DNA from 4 places in the Comamonas sp. B-9 genome. Region 1 is predicted to be linked to each of the others. Evidence: predicted binding sites of a transcription regulator. Region 1 holds the regulator's gene; each other region holds the start of a gene.

Region 1 (5,049 bases):
GTGGCAGAAAACTCGTCGACCATTTCCGTCAACGCCCGGGTCGCCAACAGCGACCACCGCAGCCAGCTGGAGGTCTTGCACCTGGAGAAGTCCTATGGCAGCCGCAAGGTGGTCAAGGATGTATCGCTGTCGGTGCGCAAGGGCGAAGTGGTGGGTTTGCTCGGCCCCAATGGCGCGGGCAAGACCACCTCGTTCTACATGATCGTGGGCCTGGTGCGCAGCGATGGCGGGGATATCCGCATCGATGGGCAGTCGGTAGCCAATATGCCGATCCACCAGCGCTCGCAGCTGGGCCTGTCCTCCCTGCCGCAGGAAGCCTCGATCTTTCGCAAGCTCAGCGTGCAGGACAATGTGCGCGCCGTGCTGGAGCTGCAAAAGGATGAGCATGGCAAGCCGCTCTCGCGCGCCGAGGTCGAGCGCCAGCTCACCGCGCTGCTGCAGGAGCTGCGGGTCGAGCACCTGCGCGAGTCACCGTCGGTGGCGCTGTCCGGGGGCGAGCGCCGCCGCGTCGAGATCGCCCGTGCGCTGGCCACCCAGCCCCGTTTCATCTTGCTCGATGAGCCCTTCGCCGGCATCGACCCCATCGCCGTGATCGAGATCCAGCGCATTGTCGCCTTCCTCAAGGAGCGCGGCATTGGTGTGCTGATCACCGACCACAATGTGCGCGAAACCCTGGGTATCTGTGACCATGCCTGCATCATCAGCGATGGCAAGGTGCTGGCCGCCGGGACGCCGCAAGAGATTGTGGAGAACGCAGAGGTCCGGAGGGTGTATCTGGGTGAACATTTCCGTATGTGACACCGCACGCCTTGGCGGGCGTGCCAGCCAAGCTACCGACCTGCGCTGCGGGCCCGGTAGGGCTGATCTGTTGCCAACTGCCGCAGCCGCTGCAAAGGCGCAGCCATGATGCCGTCGCTGTCGCTGCGCGTATCGCAGAACCTGACCCTGACGCCCCAGCTGCAGCAGTCGATCCGCCTGCTGCAGCTGTCCACGCAGGAGCTGACGCAGGAAGTCGAGCAGATGCTCGACGAAAACCCGTTTCTGGAGCGCGAGGGCGATGAGGCCCCCGAGGCCGAAGCCGGTAAAGAAGCCGCTGAATCTGCCGAAGCTGCAGACGCAGCCGACAAGGCTGCCGATACTGCTGCCAGCGCCGACACCAGCAACAGCAGCGATTTCGAGCCCGGAACCTCCGACCAGCCGCTGGATTTTGCTGCGGGCAAGGAAACCGGCGTCGATGCGGAGGCCGCTGCCGGCGATTCGGCATCGGACTGGGAAGAGTGGGGCGGCGATCTGCCCGCCCGCTCCAGCGCAGGCGATGACGACGACGAGACGCCGATGTCCGACCGCCGCAGCGAGCACCTGAGCCTGCAGGATGTGCTGCACCGCCAGGCCTTGTCGCTGCGCCTGTGCCAGGAAGACCGGGCCGCGCTCTACTTTCTGATCGAATCGCTGAACGACGACGGCTACCTCGAAGAAACGCTGGCCGAGCTCGCGCAAAGCTTTGGCGATGCTTCGGACCCCGAGCGCTACGAGGCGCTGCTGCACCACCTGACCGTGGCGCTGCGCTTGCTGCAAAGCCTGGAGCCGATTGGTGTGGGCGCGCGCAACCTGTCAGAATGCATGCAGCTGCAGATCAAGGCCCAGCAGCGCCTGTTGGATGAAGAGGGCTCGGACACGCCCGAGGCCGATGCGCTGGCGCTGGAGACTGCCTTGCTGGTCTGCCAGGAGTCCCTTGATCTGCTGGCGCGCCGTGATGTGCGCAAGCTGGTGCAGCTGACCGGCTGTAACGAGGCGGCGGTGCGCAGCGCGCTGGCGCTGATCGCCAAGCTCGAACCCCGCCCCGGCCGGCCCTATGCCGATGTGGACCGCAACACCATCATCCCCGATGTCATCGTGCGACCCAGCAATGAGCGCGGCCTGCCGGTGCCCGGTTTCAGCGTGCAGCTCAATGCCGAGGTGATGCCGCGCCTGCGCGTGCAGGATGTCTACGCCAATGCCTTGCGCAGCCACAAGGGCAGCGAAGGCCATGGCGCACTGCAGCAGCGGCTGCAGGAGGCGCGCTGGTTCATCAAGAACATCCAGCAGCGCTTTGACACCATCTTGCGCGTCTCGCAGGCCATCGTCGAGCGCCAGCGCAATTTCTTTGTGCATGGCGAGCTGGCGATGCGCCCCATGGTGCTGCGCGAGATTGCCGATGAGCTGGGCCTGCATGAATCCACCATCAGCCGCGTGACCACGGCCAAGTACATGGCCACGCCCCAGGGCACGTTTGAGCTCAAGTACTTCTTTGGCTCGGGCTTGGGCACCGAGACCGGGGGCAGTGCGTCGAGCACGGCCGTGAAGGCGCTGATCAAGCAGCTGCTGGACGAGGAAAGCGCGAAGAAGCCGCTGTCGGATGCAAAAATCGCCGATCTGCTGCAGGCCCAGGGCATTGAATGCGCGCGCCGCACGGTGGCCAAGTACCGCGAGGCCATGCGCATCCCGCCCGCCAGCTTGCGCAAGGCGCTGTAGCCAAAGTCTCAGCCACCATAAAAAAACCGCAGCTGCCTGGGCACTGCGGTTTTCGCTTGTGGAAGCTGCCGATTTACTTCGGCCACAGCCACCAGATGAACAAGGCCAGAGCGGCGAGCATCAGGCCGAACTTGGTGAACTTGTAGGCCGTCTTGTTCCAGGCCTTGAAGCGGCGGCGGTACTGGCCCATGTAGAACGAGATCTTGAAGATGCGGCTGATGAAGCCGCGCGGATCACCTTCGTTGTTGGGCGAGCTGGCGGCAGCCACCACATGCGTGCCCAGCCAGCGGTTGAGCCACTGCGCAAAGCCATTGGTCATCGGGCGCTCGACATCGCAGAACAGCACGATGCGGTTGCCTTCGGAGCGGTTCTCGGCCCAGTGCATGAAGGTCTCGTCAAAGATCACGCCTTCGCCCTCGCGCCAGCTGTAGGGCGTGCCATCGACCTCGATCATGCAGCGGTCGTCATTGGGCGCCAGCACGGCGAGGTGGTAGCGCAGCGAGCCGGCATAGGGATCGCGGTGCAGGTTGAGCTTGGCGCCGGGTGGCAGCTCGGCAAACATGGCCGCCTTGATGCCGGGGATGGACTGCACCAGCGCCGTGGTCTTGGGGCACAGCTCCATCGCAGACGGGTGGGCCTGGCCGTACCACTTCAGGTAGAAGCGCTTCCAGCCGGTCTTGAAGAAGGAGTTGAAGCCCGCATCGTCGTTGTTGGCCGCGGCCTTGATCTGCATGGCCTGGTGCAGGCCAATGGCCTCTTCGCGGATCTCGCGCCAGTGGGCCTGCAGTGGGGCGAGGTCGGGGAAGGTGCTGGTGGGCAGGTAGGGCGTGCGCGGTACCTTGCTGAACATCAGCATGAACACATTGAACGGGGCCGTGAAGGTGGAGTGGTCAAACAGCTGGCGCAGCAGCTTGTGCCGCACCTTGCCGCGCAGGTGCATGTAGAGGCCGCAGCCAAAGAAAAGCAGCACCAGGGCCAGAACGATGATTTTTGCCATAGACAGCGATTTTAGCGACTGCGCTGTGGCGGCGGGCTGCGCAAGCGCAAACTGGCGCGCGGCAAGGGCTGCGGGGCGGTGGGATGGCCTGCTGCCAGCAGGCCTATTGCGGTTTTGTCAACTGCAGGCCGGGTGGGCTTACCTGGGCTGGGCGGCAAAGGCGGTCTTGAGGCGCTGCAGCATCTCGCGGTTGAGCTGGCGCTGCTGGCCGCTCCAGTGCGTCATCGCCTTGTTCAGCTCGGCCTGCAGTGCGTTGGCGGTCTGCCAGTCGCCCTGGCCTGCGGCCCAGATCGCGTACTCGGCCATCACATCGAAGCTGCCCGAGTGCTGGCGCGCAAAGTCAAAGCTCTTGCGCGCCATCGCCTGGTCGCCCAGCTGGGCATAGGCCTTGGCCACCAGCAGGCCCACGGCCTCGGCACGAAAGTGCACATCGGCCTGGGCAATCACGCGCAGCTGCTGCAGCGCCTGCTGTGGATGGCCGGCCTGGTAGGCCGCTTGCGCAGCGCCCCAGCGGATATCGAGGTCGTTGGCAAACGGGCCCTTCATGCTGGCCTCGAAGTGGCCAAAGGCCTGCTCGGCCTGGCCATTGGCCAGCAGGGCCTGGGCCAGGCGGATCTGGTTCTGCGCGGTGGGGCTGTAGTCGTAGGCGGCCTGGGCTTCGCGCACTTCGCGGGTCGGGTCCAGCGCCTTGACGGCATTGCTCGCCAGGCTGCGGGCATGGCGCTGCAGGCGCGAATTGGGCAGGTAGATGGCAAAGAAATACACCACGCTGCCCAGGAAGGGGAAGGCCAGCAGCACAAACAGCCAGTAGTTGTTCTGGCCGCTGCGCACGGCGTGGACCGCAAAAAACAGTGCAATGATGACGTGTACGCCGGCTCCGAGGTAGGGCATCCGCATTCTCTCTGAGTGATGGAGGGGAAGGGCGGCTGCACCGAGGGCTGCGGCCCGCTCTGGGGCCAGACTATAGCAGCCAGCCACCCGTTACGCCTGCGCTATGGGAGCCGGGCTGGCGAATGCCACTGGCACAGTCCACATTCCCGTGCGCTTGGCAGACAATGGGGCAAGCGCGTATGCTTGCCCCCCTGCTTATGAACCAACTGCATTTGTTTTTGCCCTGCGCCGCCGGCGTCGAGGGCCTTTTGGCGGACGAAGTCCATGCCATCACCGGCGCCAGCGGCCAGGACCTCCTGATGGCGCGCGGCGGCGTCATGCTGCGCGGCATGTGGCGCGATGCGCTGCTGCTGAACCTGCACAGCCGCCTGGCCCAGCGCGTGCTGGTCGAGCTCTCGCACAGCATGTACCGCAACGAGAACGACCTTTACCGCGCCGCCAGCGAGGTGGCCTGGGAGATCTGGTTCTCGCCCAAGGAGACCTTCAAGATCGAGGTCACCTCCCAGCACAGCCCGCTGACCAGCCTGAACTTTGCCGCGCTGCGCGTCAAGGATGCGATTGCCGACCGCTTCCGCGAGCGGCGCCACGGCGTGCGCCCCAGCGTGGAGACGCACCACCCCGATGTGCGCGTGCACCTGCACCTGACCACC
Region 2 (5,049 bases), on a different contig from region 1:
CATGCTGAAGAACAACACCGGCTACGACCTCAAGCAGTTCTTTATCGGTGCCGAAGGCACCTTGGGCATCATCACCCGCGTGCTGCTGCGCCTGCGGCCCGCCCCCCAGACCAAGGCCACCTGCATGGTGGCGCTGCCCGGCTTTGACGAGGCGCTGGCGGTGCTGGCGCGCATGCAGGCCCGCTTTGGCAACAGCGTGGCCGCGTTTGAGCTGATGTGGAGCGACTTTGTGCAGACCTCCATCCAGTGGCAAAAGCTGCAGCCGGCCTTTGACCAGCAGCACCCGCTGCAGGCGCTGATCGATGTGGATGGCAAGGACGAGGCTGCGCTGCGCGCTGCGGTGGAAGAGGCCTTGGGCGAGGCCATGGAGGCCGGTGAGGTGGTGGATGCAGTGATTGCGCAGTCGAGCGAGCAGGCCAAAAGCCTGTGGAAGCTGCGCGAGGCACCCGCCGAGATGACCGCGCACATGCACCCGCCGGTGAACTTTGACGTCAGCCTGCCCCAGGTGGACATCGGCCGCTTTGCCGCCGCCTGCCGCGCCGCCTTTGATGCGCGCTGGCCTGGCCACCACAGTCTGTTCTTTGGCCATGTGGGCGACGGCAACCTGCATGTCACCACCGACAGCCAAACCATCCATGGCGAGGACGAGGCGCTGGAAGCCGTGCTGTACGGCCTGGTGCAGCAGTTCCAGGGCAGCGTATCGGCCGAGCATGGCATTGGCCTGCACAAGATGCCTTACCTGGGCTTTAGCCGCACCTCGCAGGAGCTGGCCGCCATGCGGGCGATCAAGCAGGCGCTCGATCCGCTGGGGCTGATGAACCCGGGCAAGGTGCTGGCGGCGGACTGAACCCCGCTTTAACCCCTTCCTACAGAACCGGCGCCTGCAGCGATGCAAGCGCCGGTTTTCTTTTGGGGGCTGGTCCATCGCCCAGGGCACCGATGTGGTGCGATCGGGCTTTAGCCGGCAGCGCTGGCCAGCACTGCGCATGCCTGCAGGCCCCGTATCCAGGCGCTTTCCCGGCCGATGGCATAGAAACTGCTACCTTTTGAAACAAACCCGCAATGGATGACAACGTACAAAGGGGATGGCATGCAAATGGTGCAGATGGCTGCGATTGACAAGGCCGATACGGCCTGGCTCTTGGTCTCTACGGTGCTGGTGTTGCTGATGACACTGCCGGGCATTGCGCTCTTCTATGCCGGGCTGGTGCGGCGCAAGAACGTGGTCAACACGATGGTGGCCGTGTTTGCGGTGGCGGCCGTGGTGGCGCTCACCTGGTTTGCGCTGGGCTATTCGCTGGCCTTCAGCAAGTCCAGCGCCTGGCTGGGCGGGCTGGACCGGGCCTGGTTCTCATCGATGCGCCTGGATGCGGCAGCGGGCACCGTGTCGGTCAGCCACCTGGCGCCCCATCTGCCCGAGTCGCTCTATGCGCTGTTCCAGATGGCCTTTGCTGTCATCACCACCACCTTGATCATTGGCGCCGTGGTCGAGCGCATGCGCTTTTCGGCGCTGCTGCTGTTCTCGGGGCTGTGGAGCGTGCTGGTCTATGCGCCGGTGGCCCACTGGGTCTGGGAGAGCGATGGCTGGCTCAACAAGCTGGGCGCGCTGGACTTTGCCGGTGGCGCGGTGGTGCACGTCAATGCGGGCGTCTCGGCCCTCGTCTGCGCGGCCATGCTGGGCCGGCGCCAGGGCTATGGCCGCCAGGCCTTTGAGCCGCACAGCCTGGGCTGGACGGCGATGGGCGCCGCGCTGCTGCTGATTGGCTGGTTTGGCTTCAATGCCGGCTCGGCGCTGTCGGCCGATGGCCGTGCCGCGCTGGCGATGCTGGTGACCATGGTGGCGGCCGCTGCGGGCGCGCTGTCCTGGATGCTGGTGGAGTGGTGGGTGCGCGGCGCGCCCACCTTGCTGGGCGTGCTCTCTGGCCTGATTGGGGGCCTGGTGGCCATTACCCCGGCAGCCGGTTTTGTGCAGGTGGGCGGCGCGGTCGCCATTGGCCTCATTGCGGGCGTGGCCTGCTTTTGGGGCGCCACCTGGCTCAAGCGCCGCCTGGGTGTGGATGACTCGCTTGATGTGTTTGGCGTGCACGGCGTGGGCGGCATTGCCGGCTCGCTGCTCACCGCCTTGTTTGCCGACCGCGCCATTGCCGGTGTGGATGCGACCGTGCTCAACCAGCTGGTGGCCGTGGCGGCGGTGGCCGTCTACAGCGCAGCGGGCACCGCTATTTTGCTGACCATCATCCGGGTGCTGCTGCCTTTGCGGGTGACGGCGCAGCAGGAGCTGGATGGCTTGGACCAAAGCCTGCACCAGGAAAGCCAGCATTGAGAGTCGCTCACACGCCCCTGGATACGTCGTTGCAAACCCTTGTCGTACGCGGTGTACAGCCTACGGATTTGCGCCTCGTCTCCACCGCAAACCTGCGGTGTGCGGGGCCGTGTTAGCGCCTCTTGTTGAGGCAGGTTGCGCCGCCTGGGGCGCGCAGCCTATCCATCAGGTTCTGCCACGGAGGAGCTTGTATGAATGACAGTGAACGCCTGGCCATCGCCGCGCATTTGCATGTGGCGCTGCGCCGCAAGACGGGCCGGGTCACCGATACCGAGTGGATGGCCAGCGATACCGCCTACGGCCAGGCCATGGCCCAGTTTGCGCTGAACCATGCCCGCAGCAACCAGGATGCGGAGCTGGAGCGGCTGGCGCTGCGTTTTGCGGCCAGCTTGCCGGGCGCGCCAGCACCGGCGGCAGCAACCATGGCCGCTGCGGCGGCAGGGCCGGCTGCGGATGCCGTTGCGCCGGGCCTGGTGGCTAGCGCCAAGCGCTATGTAGGCGGCTTGCGTTGAAGGGATAGCGAGAGAGGGAGGGAAGGGGAAGCCTGGGAACAGAAATAGATCGAAATGGAACAAATGATCCAATAATATATTGAAAAATTACAAATGATCCTTATACTGTGCGTATCGCTGCCGGCGCAGGGCTGGTGACGCATTGTGAAGGAGTGCTCGCATGAGCCATGTCATCCATCGTTCTCTGGCCCAGGTTCCTCTTGTTGCGGTCGGCGGCAAAGGCGTGGAATTGTTTGACCAGGCCGGCAAGGCCTACCTGGATGCCAGTGGCGGCGCGGCGGTCTCGTGCCTGGGCCATGCGCACCCGGATGTGCTGGCGGCGATGCACCGCCAGCTTGACCAGCTGGCCTATGCCCACACCAGCTTTTTCACCACCGAGGTGCAAGAGGCGCTGGCCGACCACCTGGTCGCGCATGCGCCAGCGGGCATGACGGATGTCTACTTTGTCTCCGGCGGCTCCGAGGCGGTCGAGGCCGCGCTGAAAATGGCGCGCCAGTATTTTGTCGAGATCGGCCAGCCCGAGCGCACCCACTTTGTCGCGCGCCGCCAAAGCTACCACGGCAACACCCTGGGCGCCTTGGCCGTGGGCGGCAATGAATGGCGGCGCAAGCAGTTTGCCCCCATCCTGATGGACGTGGGGCGCGTGGCCCCCGCCTATGAATACCGCGACCGCCTGGACGGCGAGAGCCAGCCCGCCTATGTGGAGCGTTTGCTGGCCGAGATCGATGCCAAGTTCCAAGAGCTGGGCCCAGACAAGGTGATCGCCTTTGTCGCCGAGCCGGTGGTGGGCGCGACCCTGGGCGCGGTGGCCGCCCCTGCCGGCTACTGGCAGGGCCTGCGTGCGCTCTGCGACCGCTATGGCATCTTGCTGATCGCCGATGAGGTGATGTGCGGCATGGGCCGCACCGGCACCCTGCATGCGGTCGAGCAAGAGGGCATCAGCCCCGACCTGATGACCATTGCCAAAGGCCTGGGCGGCGGCTACCAACCGATTGGCGCGGTGCTGGCGCAGCGCAAGATTGTGGACGCCATGCGGCGCGGCAGTGGCCTGTTCCAGCATGGCCACACCTACATCGGCCATGCAATGGCGGCGGCCGCCGCGCTGGCAGTGCAGCAGGTGATACAGCGCGACCAGCTGCTGCCCCAGGTGCTGGCACGCGGCGCCTATCTGCAAAAGCAGCTGCATGCGCGTTTTGACGCGCACCCGCATGTCGGCGATATCCGGGGCCGGGGCCTGTTCTGGGGCGTGGAGCTGGTGCAGGACCGCAGAAGCAAGGCGACCTTTGACCCGGCGTTCAAACTGCATGCCAAGGTCAAGGCGCAGGCCTTGGCCCATGGCTTGCTGTGCTACCCCATGGGTGGCACGATCGATGGCCTGCATGGCGACCATGTGCTGCTGGCGCCGCCTTTTATCAGCAGCGAGGCCGAGCTGGACCAGGTGGTCGAGCGCCTGGGCGATGCGATTGACAAAGTGCTGGCCCAGCAACCGGTAGCCGCCTGAATACGCCCCCGAAACGATCTGAAAGAACCCATCCGATGACGTCCTCCCAGGACCGCATGCCGCCCCTGCCCCCCGAGGCCTGGAGCGAAGAGCAGCGCCGCTATGCCCAGCCCATCATCGATGGCCCGCGCGGCGCGCTGATATCGCCCTTTGTGCCCTTGCTGCGCAGCCCCGAGCTGATGGACCACACCCAGCGCCTGGGCGAGTACCTGCGCTACCGCAGTGCCATCGGCGTGCGCCTGACCGAGCTGGCGATTCTGGTTACGGCCCGCCAGTGGACGCAGCAGGTGGAATGGGCCATCCATGCACCGATTGCGCTGCGCGAAGGCCTGAGCCAGGCCACCGTGGACGCCGTGGCCCAAGGCCGCCGCCCCGATGCGATGCCTGAGGATGAGGCCGTTGTGCATGACTTCTGCATCGAGCTGCACCTGCAGCGCCAGGTGAGCGACGCCACCTGGGCGCGCGCGCAGCAGCTGTTTGGCGACAAGGGCGTGATGGACCTGATCGGCATCAATGGCTATTACAGCCTGCTGTCGATGGTGATGAATGCAGCGCGCACGGCGGTGCCAGCATCCACCGCCCAGCCATTGGCGCCCTTGGCCTGATGTGATGGCTGCCGCATCGCCGACAATGGGCCGATGCGTTTTCATTCCAACGACCAGCCCCTTTGGTCCCTTGAACCCCTGACCGCGCAGCACCTTGAGGGCCTGATG
Region 3 (5,049 bases), on a different contig from region 1:
ACCAGGGCGATCAGGTCCTTGGCCTCGTCCAGGTCTGGCGTTTCATTGCCGCTTTGGCCCAGCACCTGGCCCAGGATGGAGCCACCCATGCGCATCTTGCCGCGCGAGAGATCGACCAGCACCAAGGTGGTGTCGGCCTCATTGGCATCCAGCTGGGGCGTCAAGGTGCTGCGCACATCATCGATGGACGCAAAGCCGGTGATGATCAGGCTGACGGGCGAGGTGACCTTCTTGGTCTGGCCGCCTTCGCTCCACTGCGTGCGCATCGACAGGCTGTCCTTGCCCACGGGGATGGAGATGTTCAGCTGCGGGCACAGCTCCATGCCCACGGCCTTGACGGTGGCGTACAGATCGGCGTCTTCACCGGGCTCGCCGCAGGCGGCCATCCAGTTGGCCGACATCTTGACCTTGGACAGCGCAATGGGCGCTGCCAGCATATTGGTGATGGCCTCGGCCACTGCCATGCGGCCCGAGGCGGGTGCATTGATCGCGGCCAGCGGCGTGCGCTCGCCCATCGCCATGGCTTCGCCCTTGAAGCCCTGGAAATCGGCCAGGGTCACGGCCACGTCGGCCACCGGCACCTGCCAGGGGCCCACCATCTGGTCGCGGTGGGTCAGGCCGCCCACAGCGCGGTCGCCAATGGTGACCAGGAAGCGCTTGGAGGCCACCGTGGGGTGGGCCAGCACGTCGATCACGGCCTTTTCCAGCGGCACGCCGGTCAGGTCGATGGCGGGCAGGCTGCGCGCCACGGTCTGCACATCCTTGTGCATCTTGGGCGGCTTGCCCAGCAGCACGTCCATCGGCATATCGACCGGGAATTTCTGGTCGTCTGCGGTGGCCGCCGGGTCCTGCAGCACCAGCTGGCGCTCTTCGGTCGCCGTGCCGATGACGGCAAACGGGCAGCGCTCGCGCTCGCAAAACGCGGTGAACTGCGCCAGCGACTCAGGCGCAATCGCCATCACATAGCGTTCCTGGCTTTCGTTGGACCAGATTTCCTTCGGCGCCAGGCCCGATTCTTCGAGGTTAACCTTGCGCAGGTCAAAGCGGGCGCCACGCCCTGCGTCATTGGTCAGCTCGGGGAAGGCGTTGGACAGGCCACCAGCGCCCACATCGTGGATCGCCAGGATGGGGTTGGCCGCGCCCTGCTGCCAGCAGTGGTTGATGACCTCTTGCGCACGGCGCTCGATCTCGGGGTTGCCGCGCTGCACCGAGTCAAAGTCCAGCTCGGCCGCGTTGGTGCCGCTGGCCATCGAGCTGGCTGCGCCGCCGCCCATGCCGATGCGCATGCCTGGGCCGCCCAGCTGGATCAGCAAGGTGCCGGCGGGGAACAGGATCTTCTGGGTCTGCTCGGCATCGATCACGCCCAGGCCACCGGCGATCATGATGGGCTTGTGGTAGCCACGGGTGATGTCACCGACTTGCTGCTCGTACTCGCGGAAGTAGCCGGTCAGGTTGGGGCGGCCGAATTCGTTGTTGAACGCGGCGCCGCCCAGCGGGCCTTCGATCATGATCTGCAGCGGGCTGGCGATGTGCTCGGGCTTGCCGACCTCGCTGCCCCAGAGCTTGGAGACGGTGAAGCCGGTGAGGCCCGCCTTGGGCTTGGAGCCCCGGCCGGTCGCGCCTTCGTCACGGATCTCACCGCCCGCGCCGGTGGAGGCACCCGGGAAAGGCGAGATGGCCGTCGGGTGGTTGTGGGTCTCGACCTTCATCAGCACATGGCTGGTGGCCGCTTGCTTTTGGTAGCTGGGCGCCGTCACGGCATCGGCCTGGGTGTTGAACGGCGCGACAAAGCGCTCGACCTGGTGGCCTTCCATGATGGAGGCATTGTCCGAATAGGCGACGACGGTGTGCTGGGGCGATACCGCCTCAGTGTGGCGGATCATGCCAAACAGGCTCTTGTCCTGCGCCACGCCGTCGATGGTGAACTTGGCGTTGAAGATCTTGTGGCGGCAGTGCTCGGAGTTCGCCTGGGCAAACATCATCAGCTCGACATCGCTGGGGTTGCGTGCCAGGCCCTTGAAGGCGTTTTCCAGGTACTCGATCTCGTCGTCGGCCAGCGCCAGGCCCCATTGCTTGTTGGCTTTTTCCAGCGCGCTGCGGCCGCCGCCCAGCACATCGACAAACTCCATCGGCTGGGCTTGCAGGGCGGAGAACAGCTGCTCGGCTTCGGCGCGGGTGCCAAACACCGACTCGGTCATGCGGTCGTGCAGCAGCGCAGCGATCTGCGCGGTCTGCTCGGCGCTCAGCTCGGGCTTGCCGCCCAGCAGGCCGGCCTTGAGCTCGATCCGGTATTCGGTCAGGCGCTCGATACGGAACAGCGCCAGGCCGCAGTTGCGGGCAATGTCGGTGGCCTTGGAAGCCCAGGGCGAGATGGTGCCCATGCGGGGCGTGACGATGAAGGCCAGGCCGTCGCTGACGCCTTCATAGGGGTCGCCATAGGTCAGCAGGGCCGCTACGCGCTCGGCCTGGGCGCCGGCCAGGGGCTGCTCGGTGGCCACCAGATGCACAAAACGGGCAGCAATGCCCGTTATCTTTGGATGGATCGCCGTCAATGCGGTCTGCAGTTGTTGGGCGCGGAAGGAGCTGAGGGCGTTACCGCCTGGTAGCTGAGTCAGGTGCAGTGTCACGTGGCAGCCTATGTGGACTAGGAGGATGGGAAGAAAGCACGCATGCGCCTTGCCCACTGCTACGGGCGGACCGTGGCAGCACCATGACAAGGGCGGGATAACCCGGGATTCTACTGTGCCCCGCCAGGACACGTAGCCGCATGGACAACAGGCCAATGGCAGCAGTGGGATAATCATGGGCTATGACGATCAAAATCAATACCGAAGACGATATTGCGCAGATGCGCATCGCAGGCCGCCTGGCCTCGGAGGTCTTGGACTACATCACCCCCCACATCCAACCGGGTATCACCACCAAGCAAATCGATCTGCTGTGCGCCGAGGCGATGGAAAAGCAAGGCACCAAATCGGCCTGCCTGGGCTACCAGCCGCCAGGCATGACGCCCTACCCTGCCTATGTCTGCACCTCGGTGAACCACGTGGTCTGCCATGGCATCCCCAATGACAAGCCGCTCAAGAAGGGCGACATCGTCAATGTGGATGTGACCATCATCACGCCCGAAGGCTATTTTGGCGACAACAGCCGCATGTTCGTGATCGGCGAAGGCACGATTGCCGGCAAGCGCCTGTGCCAGCTGACCTTTGAAGCCATGTGGCATGGCATCGTGCAGGTCAAGAATGGCGCACACCTGGGCGATATCGGCCATGCGATCCAGAAGTTTGCCGAAGGCCAGGGCCTGTCGGTCGTGCGCGAGTACTGCGGCCACGGCATCGGCAAGGTGTTCCACGACGAGCCGCAGGTGCTGCACTACGGCCGCCCGGGCACCGGCGTCGAGCTGAAGACCGGCATGATCTTCACGATCGAGCCGATGCTCAACCTGGGCAAGAAGGACATCAAGGACCTGGGCAATGACGGCTGGACCGTCATCACCAAGGACCACAGCCTCTCGGCCCAGTGGGAAGTCGAAGTGCTGGTGACCGACACCGGCTACGAAGTGCTGACCTGGTCGGAAGGCTCGCCCACGCCACCCAGCTTTGTGACCAGCACCAAGTGCTGATCGGGCGCTGATAATGCACCGATAAATCGCTGCGCGCGTGCCGGGCCTGCCCGGCACCAGCCCACACCAAGGCGGCACTGCAACCAGCATGCCGCCTTGGTCGTTTCTGGCAGTCCCGCCTCCGCCATGCCCCCATTTGGTGCGTAGTGGCATGAAATGTGCTTACTCGCTGCTGCTGTTGATTGCTATGGCACACTGCCAACGACAGCATAGTTAGGCACCATGAACGATCCTCGCATTCCGCAGCTGCGCGAGCAGTACCAGGCGCAACGCAGCGCCCTGTTTGATGACATCATGGCCGGGGGCAGCAGCACCCGGGGCATACAGACCCAGCTGCGCAAGCTCTCGCAGCTGGCCGATGGGCTGCTGCGCGACCTCTGGCACCTGGCCGGCCTGCCCGGGCGCCTGAACCTGGTGGGGGTGGGCGGCTTTGGCCGGGGCAAGCTCTTCCCCTATTCCGATATCGATGTGCTGCTGCTGCTGCCCGAAGGCACCGATCCGGAGCAGGACAGCGAATTGCGCACCGCGATCGAGCAGTTCATCGGCTCGTGCTGGGATGCCGGGCTGGAAATTGGCTCGAGCGTGCGCACCATCAGCCAGTGCATCAGCGAAGCCCAGGCTGATGTGACGGTGCAGACAGCGCTGCTGGAGTCGCGCCGCATCATTGGCTCGCCCCGCCTCTACCACCTGTTCCAGGCGGCGCTGGCCCAGTCCATCAAGCCCGATGCCTTTGTCGTGGCCAAGGTGCTGGAGATGCAGCAGCGCCACAACAAGTACGAGAACACCGTCTATGCGCTCGAGCCCAACTGCAAGGAATCGCCCGGCGGCCTGCGCGATCTGCAGCTGATCCTGTGGCTGGGCCGCGCCACGGGCCTGGGCAGCCGCTGGAAGGAGCTGGCCGACAAGGGTCTGGCGACCGTCTACGAGGTGCGCAACCTGCAGCGCAACGAGGACCTGATCTGCCTCATCCGCGCGCGGCTGCACATTGTGGCGCGGCGCCGCGAGGACCGGCTGGTGTTCGACCTGCAGACACCGGTGGCCGAGTCCTTTGGCTTCAAGACCATCACGCCGGCCGGCCAGCGCTTTCCCAAGCGCGCCAGCGAGGAGCTGATGAAGCGCTACTACTGGGCTGCCAAGGCGGTGGCCCAGCTCACGCAGATCCTGATGCTGAACATGGACGAGCGCCTGCACCCGGGCAACCACACCTTGCGCCGCATCGATGACGAGTTCTACGACAAGGCCGGCCTCATCGAGGTGGCCGACGACGAGGTCTACCAGCGCAACCCGCATGCCATCTTGCGCACCTTCTTGCTCTACGAGACCGAGCCGGGCTTGAAGGACCTGTCGGCCCGTACCTTCCGTGCGCTCTACCATGCGCGCCAGCTGATGGATGCGCAGTTCCGGCGTGACCCGGTCAACCGCGC
Region 4 (5,049 bases), on a different contig from region 1:
CACCCGGATGGATCTTGTTTTCCACGCCGTCCAGACCGGCCATCAACAGCGCTGCGAAGCCCAGGTAGGGGTTCATCAGGGGATCGGGGAAACGTGCTTCCACGCGGCGGCCCTTGGGGTTGCTCACGTAAGGAATACGAATCGATGCCGAGCGGTTCTTGGCCGAGTAAGCCAGCTTCACAGGCGCTTCGAAACCAGGAACCAGGCGCTTGTAGCTGTTGGTGCCAGGATTGGTGATGGCGTTCAGTGCACGGGCGTGCTTGATGATGCCGCCGATGTAGTACAGCGCGAAATCGGACAGACCGGCATAGCCGTCACCGGCGAACAGGTTCTTGCCGTCTTTCCACACGGACTGGTGCACGTGCATGCCCGAGCCGTTGTCGCCCGAGTATGGCTTAGGCATGAAGGTCGCGGTCTTGCCGTAGGTGTCTGCCACGTTCCAGATCACGTACTTTTGCACCTGGGTCCAGTCCGCACGTTCCACCAGGGTGGAGAAACGGGTGCCCAGTTCGTTCTGGCCAGCGCCCGCCACTTCGTGGTGGAACACTTCAACCGGGATGCCCAGCGATTCGAGCAGCAGGGACATTTCAGCGCGCATGTCCTGGGTGCTGTCAACAGGAGGCACGGGGAAGTAGCCGCCCTTGACGCGTGGACGGTGGCCACGGTTGCCGTTATCGAACTTGGCGCCGCTGTTCCAGGGTGCTTCGTACTCTTCGATGTCGAAGAAAGGGTTGTTGGGTTCGGTGCTCCAACGCACGCCGTCGAAGATGAAGAATTCTGGCTCTGGACCGAAGTAGGCGGTGTCGCCCAGGCCCGATGCCTTCAGGTAGGCTTCTGCGCGCTTGGCCACCGAACGTGGATCGCGGTCATAGGCCTTGCCATCACCGGGCTCGATCACGTCGCACTGCAGGAACATCGTGGTTTCGTCAAAGAACGGATCGATGTTGGCGGTGTTGGGATCGGGCATCAGCAGCATGTCGGATGCTTCGATACCCTTCCAGCCAGCGATGGAGGAGCCATCAAACGCGTGGCCCGAGGTGAACTTGTCTTCGTCAAAGTGCGAGATAGGCACCGTGACGTGCTGTTCCTTGCCACGGGTGTCGGTAAAACGCAGATCAACGAACTTGACCTCGTTCTCGTCCAACATGCTCATCACATCTGCAACGCTCTTGGCCATCTAATGCTCCAAAGAAAATCGTGAATAAAAAGGGCTGTGCCAAGACTAAAGCAGTTTACGTGCCAGTTTTGTGACATGCCCATGCCGACCAGAAAATGCGGGCCCGCCAGAACGCGATCGCAGCCGGACTGTGCCCAATGCCAGACTGTACCGCGCTTTTGGCCTGGGCCTCCGAGGGGCGACGAGGATTTTGCATCCCACCGCCCAGATCCGTGCAGACCAGGGCCTGCATTGCCGAGCAAGCACCAAGATGGTGCAAAACTAACAGCACTTTATGCGGATGGCGCACATGCACCAAAATAGTTATTTATGCACCACATTGGTGCGTAGGCGGCTGAGGCACTGGCCGAGCCCATTGGCACATGCCCTGCTCCGCGCCCTTCCCTCTTTGAAGAGGTTCTTACTTGGGCTCCGTGCCATCGGCCAGCAAGCCGGCATCGGATGTATCGGCCACGAGCGGCTCCGCCACCGGCGGCTGCGGCTGCGCGCCCAGGTCGCCATTCTCGATCCGCAGCTGCTGCAGCGCGGCCAGGCAGAAGTGGATGAACCACAGCGAGGAAAACGCAAAGGTGATGGCATAGATCCACACGGCAATGGGTATCAGCACGACAAAGCCAATGGTGAACACCATGCCCGAGGCCCAGACAACGCTGGGCGCAATGCCGATATAGCCCGAGATGATGCCCATCAGCAAGAGCGGCCAGCGGTGGCGCTGCAGCAGCGTGTCGCGCTCAGCCTTGCTGGCATGCTCGGCAAGGGCATCCACACTCATCACGCGGTAGGTCAGCCAGCCCCAGATGACGGGCGGCACAATCAGCACCAAAGGCGGGATCAGCCACAGCGGCATGGTGACGACAAAGGCCACAATGGCCACCGCCGAGGTGCTCAAGGCCCAGAGCACGCTGGTGACCAGACCCATGCCCTGCTTCTTCTCCAGCCGGGCAAAGCGCTGCTCGGTCACCATGTTGACCAGGGCCGGCGTCATCAAAAGCGCAATCACCAGCAGCGCGACCACCGCTGCCACCGGCGTGATCAGGATCAGCACCACAAAGGGCGCAATGCCGGCCGCAAAACCTTCGGTGCCACTGCTGCCAAACCAGCTGAATACCGTGCGCAGCCAGCCAATCGTCTCCACCCAGTGCTGCATCGTCGCCACGGCGCCCGACCAGTAAAAATAGCTCCAGCCACCCAAGGCCACCAGCATCACCACCAGTGGCAGCACCGACAGCAGCAAGACCCGGGGCCGGAAACAATAGGCGGCGGCACGCCAGAAGGCATCAAACATCAGGCGGGAGCCCGCAGACGCGAGGGGCATGGGGTGAACTCCTTGTGTATCTGGGCGGGTGGCCAGGCTGGCGGGCCGCTCAGTGATTCGGTATCAAGCGGGTGTGCCGCACCTAGGCGCGGCCCAAAAGGCGCAGTACCCCACGCCATTGCTGGCTCCAAAAGCCGCGCCCGTAATCGCGCAGCTGCCCTTGCCGGTTGGGCTGCACCTGGTCACGGATGCCGGTGGGGTCATAGCGTAGCTCAAAGTTGGCGGTGCCAAAAAGCATATCCCACCATGGCAGCAGCACACCAAAATTGCAGCCCCCCAAGCGGGTGCGCGGGGCAGCCTCGCCGGCTTTCACAGCGGTGTTGGGCGCGGCATTGTTGGCAGGCGACTCATGGCCGATGCCGATCGCATGGTGACGGCGGTGAAAACGCGGGCTGATCCACAGCCGCTCACCCAGGCGGCCAAACCACAGGCGCAGATTGGCATGCTGCAGGCTTTCGCTCAGCTGGGTGATCGCGACAATCGCCACAAACTGGCTGGGTGCGACACCGATCAACACGGCGACAAACACCAGAATACTGTCATGCACCAGGTCATCGAGCAGGTGGTTGCGGTTGTCGCTCCACATCGTCATCTGTTGCTGCGAATGGTGCAAGGCATGCAGGCGCCACCACCAGACAAACTGGTGCTGGCCCCGGTGGATCCAGTAGGCGACAAAGTCGAACACCACCAGGTAGATCAACAGGCTGACCCAGCCCAGGTCGGTCACGCCAGGCCAGAGCGCGTCCAGGTGCCAGGTCTCAAAGCCGCGCACGCGCAGCGCGCCCACCACCATGTCCCACAGCGGATCGATGGTAAAGAACAAGGCCAGGCGGAACAGGCCCAGGCGATGGATAAAGGTGTAGAGCATGTCCACACGGATCGCATGCCGGTCGGTCACGGCCTCGACCGGCCGCCAGCGCTGCAAGGGCGCAATCACCAGCACCATGACGAGGATCTGCAGGCAGCCTACGAGGAACCAGCCCGCTGCCGTGTAGCCATCTTCCAGATAGCTGGCCAGGCCGAGGTTGAACAGCAGCGGCTGCAGCAACTGCTCAAACAGCCACTGCTGTGCGTTGTCAAAAAGCGTGCTGAGAAATTCCATGGCAAACCATTAGTTCAAACCGGGCCGCAAGCCCTGCAGCCGCCAGTGTGCGCTACGACAAGCGCTCTCAGCCACCATGCTGACGAATCCAATCTTGGTACTGCGGGTGCTCACGCAAGGTGGCAAAACAAAATCCCTTGGCCTGCAAGCCTTCAATCAAGGGCTGCAGCACGGCGGGTGCCCAGGGGTCCTTGCGGTCCCAGATGCCCAGGTGGGCCAGCAAGATATCGCCGGGGCGGATGTCGCGCAGCGCCTTGTCCAGCAACTGCTGGTTGGGGTACTTGTCGCTGGGCAATTCATCGCCCAGAAAGCCCGCTGGCGACCAGCCCACATGGGCATAGCCGCAGCGCCTGGCCGCCGCAATCAGGCTGGGCGAGGTCTTGCCGCCGGGCGCGCGGAACAGCGGCAAAGGCTTGACGCCGGTGATCTTGGCCAAGCGGTCTTCAGATTGCTGGATCTGCGCGCAGTACTGTGCGGCCGACCATTCAAAACGCTGCCCGGCCTGCGGGCCTTGCGAAGGCTGCACCTTGAAGCGGGGCGCAGCACCTGCCGGCACTTTGATGTCGCCACGCCAGTAGGTATGGTCCCAGGTGTGCGAGGCAAAGACATGGCCTTCTGCAGCACGCGCGCGCCACCAAGGGGCCCAGTGGTCACCCAGGCTGCCATCGCCCTCCTTGGTGCGCTCATTGGCGGCAAAGAAGGTCACCTTCACCTGCGTCTTGCGCAAGACGTCGGCGATCTGGTTGGCCACGCCCATGTGGCCGGTGTCCAAGGTCAGATAGACAGGCTTGCTGCAGCTGCCTGCCGCAGTGGCTGCAGCGGCAGGCGCTGGAGCAGCAGGCTGGGCAAAGGCAGCTGCGCTGCCCCAACTTGCGGCCAGAAGCCAGAAAAATGTGCTGCGCATGGCGTGGAGATCCCCTCTGCTACTGACTCAACAATGCACGGGCCATGCACTAGCGCGGTGCGTGGTCCAGCACCCAGATGCCATGCGGCGACTTGCCCACCTTCACCTGGTTGACCACCTTGCGCTCGACCGTATCGATCACGCTCATCTTGCCCGCCCAGCGCGAGCTGAGGTAGATATAGCGGCCATCCGGGCTCACATCCATGCAGTCAGGGCCGCTGGGGCCGGGATAGCGGTCAACGACCGTCTGGCTCAGCATGTCGAGCTTGCTGATGGTATTGGCCACCCGGTTGCTGACAAAAAGATGGCGGCCATCGCCGGTCGCGCGGAAGGCGTGTGCACCCTTGTCGGTCTTGATGGTCTTGACCAGCTGGGGCTCTGCGCCGCTCACATCAAACACCTGCACGCCGTCGCTGCCGGTCAGTGCGACAAAAACGAATTTGTCGTCCGGGCTGCCATACAAGTCAGCGGGCATCTGCCCCGTCTTGGTGCGCCATTTCAGGGTCTGGGTGGCGATGTCGATCGCGACCAGCTCATCGCTGTCCTGCATG

The links. Region 1 encodes sigma-54, which starts transcription at its own class of promoters, with help from an activator protein. Its sites were predicted from a motif close to TGGCANGNAANCTGCTTT; they were not measured.
Region 2: the regulator sigma-54 is predicted to act here: its motif matches at 1,026-1,043, upstream of H928_RS0109105 (ammonium transporter).
Region 3: the regulator sigma-54 is predicted to act here: its motif matches at 3,773-3,790, upstream of H928_RS0101375 ([protein-PII] uridylyltransferase).
Region 4: the regulator sigma-54 is predicted to act here: its motif matches at 1,225-1,242, upstream of glnA (type I glutamate--ammonia ligase).

What each region holds. Positions count from the first base shown of each region.
Region 1 is NZ_APCR01000297.1:9,083-14,131, reverse strand. It holds gene lptB (LPS export ABC transporter ATP-binding protein) at 22-798, shown strand; gene H928_RS0102335 (RNA polymerase factor sigma-54) at 904-2,511, shown strand; gene H928_RS0102330 (aspartyl/asparaginyl beta-hydroxylase domain-containing protein) at 2,585-3,499, opposite strand; gene H928_RS0102325 (hypothetical protein) at 3,647-4,399, opposite strand; gene H928_RS0102320 (class I SAM-dependent RNA methyltransferase) at 4,597-5,049, shown strand, end outside.
Region 2 is NZ_KE148545.1:56,021-61,069, reverse strand. It holds partial or broken gene H928_RS26905 (FAD-binding oxidoreductase) at 1-847, shown strand, start outside; gene H928_RS0109105 (ammonium transporter) at 1,091-2,323, shown strand; gene H928_RS33155 (hypothetical protein) at 2,515-2,835, shown strand; gene H928_RS0109095 (aspartate aminotransferase family protein) at 2,996-4,336, shown strand; gene H928_RS0109090 (carboxymuconolactone decarboxylase family protein) at 4,372-4,941, shown strand; gene H928_RS0109085 (GNAT family N-acetyltransferase) at 4,975-5,049, shown strand, end outside.
Region 3 is NZ_APCR01000164.1:3,977-9,025, forward strand. It holds gene purL (phosphoribosylformylglycinamidine synthase) at 1-2,627, opposite strand, end outside; gene map (type I methionyl aminopeptidase) at 2,810-3,625, shown strand; gene H928_RS0101375 ([protein-PII] uridylyltransferase) at 3,848-5,049, shown strand, end outside.
Region 4 is NZ_APCR01000176.1:743-5,791, forward strand. It holds gene glnA (type I glutamate--ammonia ligase) at 1-1,177, opposite strand, end outside; gene H928_RS25695 (EI24 domain-containing protein) at 1,578-2,492, opposite strand; gene H928_RS0101590 (sterol desaturase family protein) at 2,575-3,594, opposite strand; gene H928_RS0101595 (polysaccharide deacetylase family protein) at 3,662-4,498, opposite strand; gene H928_RS0101600 (beta-propeller fold lactonase family protein) at 4,548-5,049, opposite strand, start outside.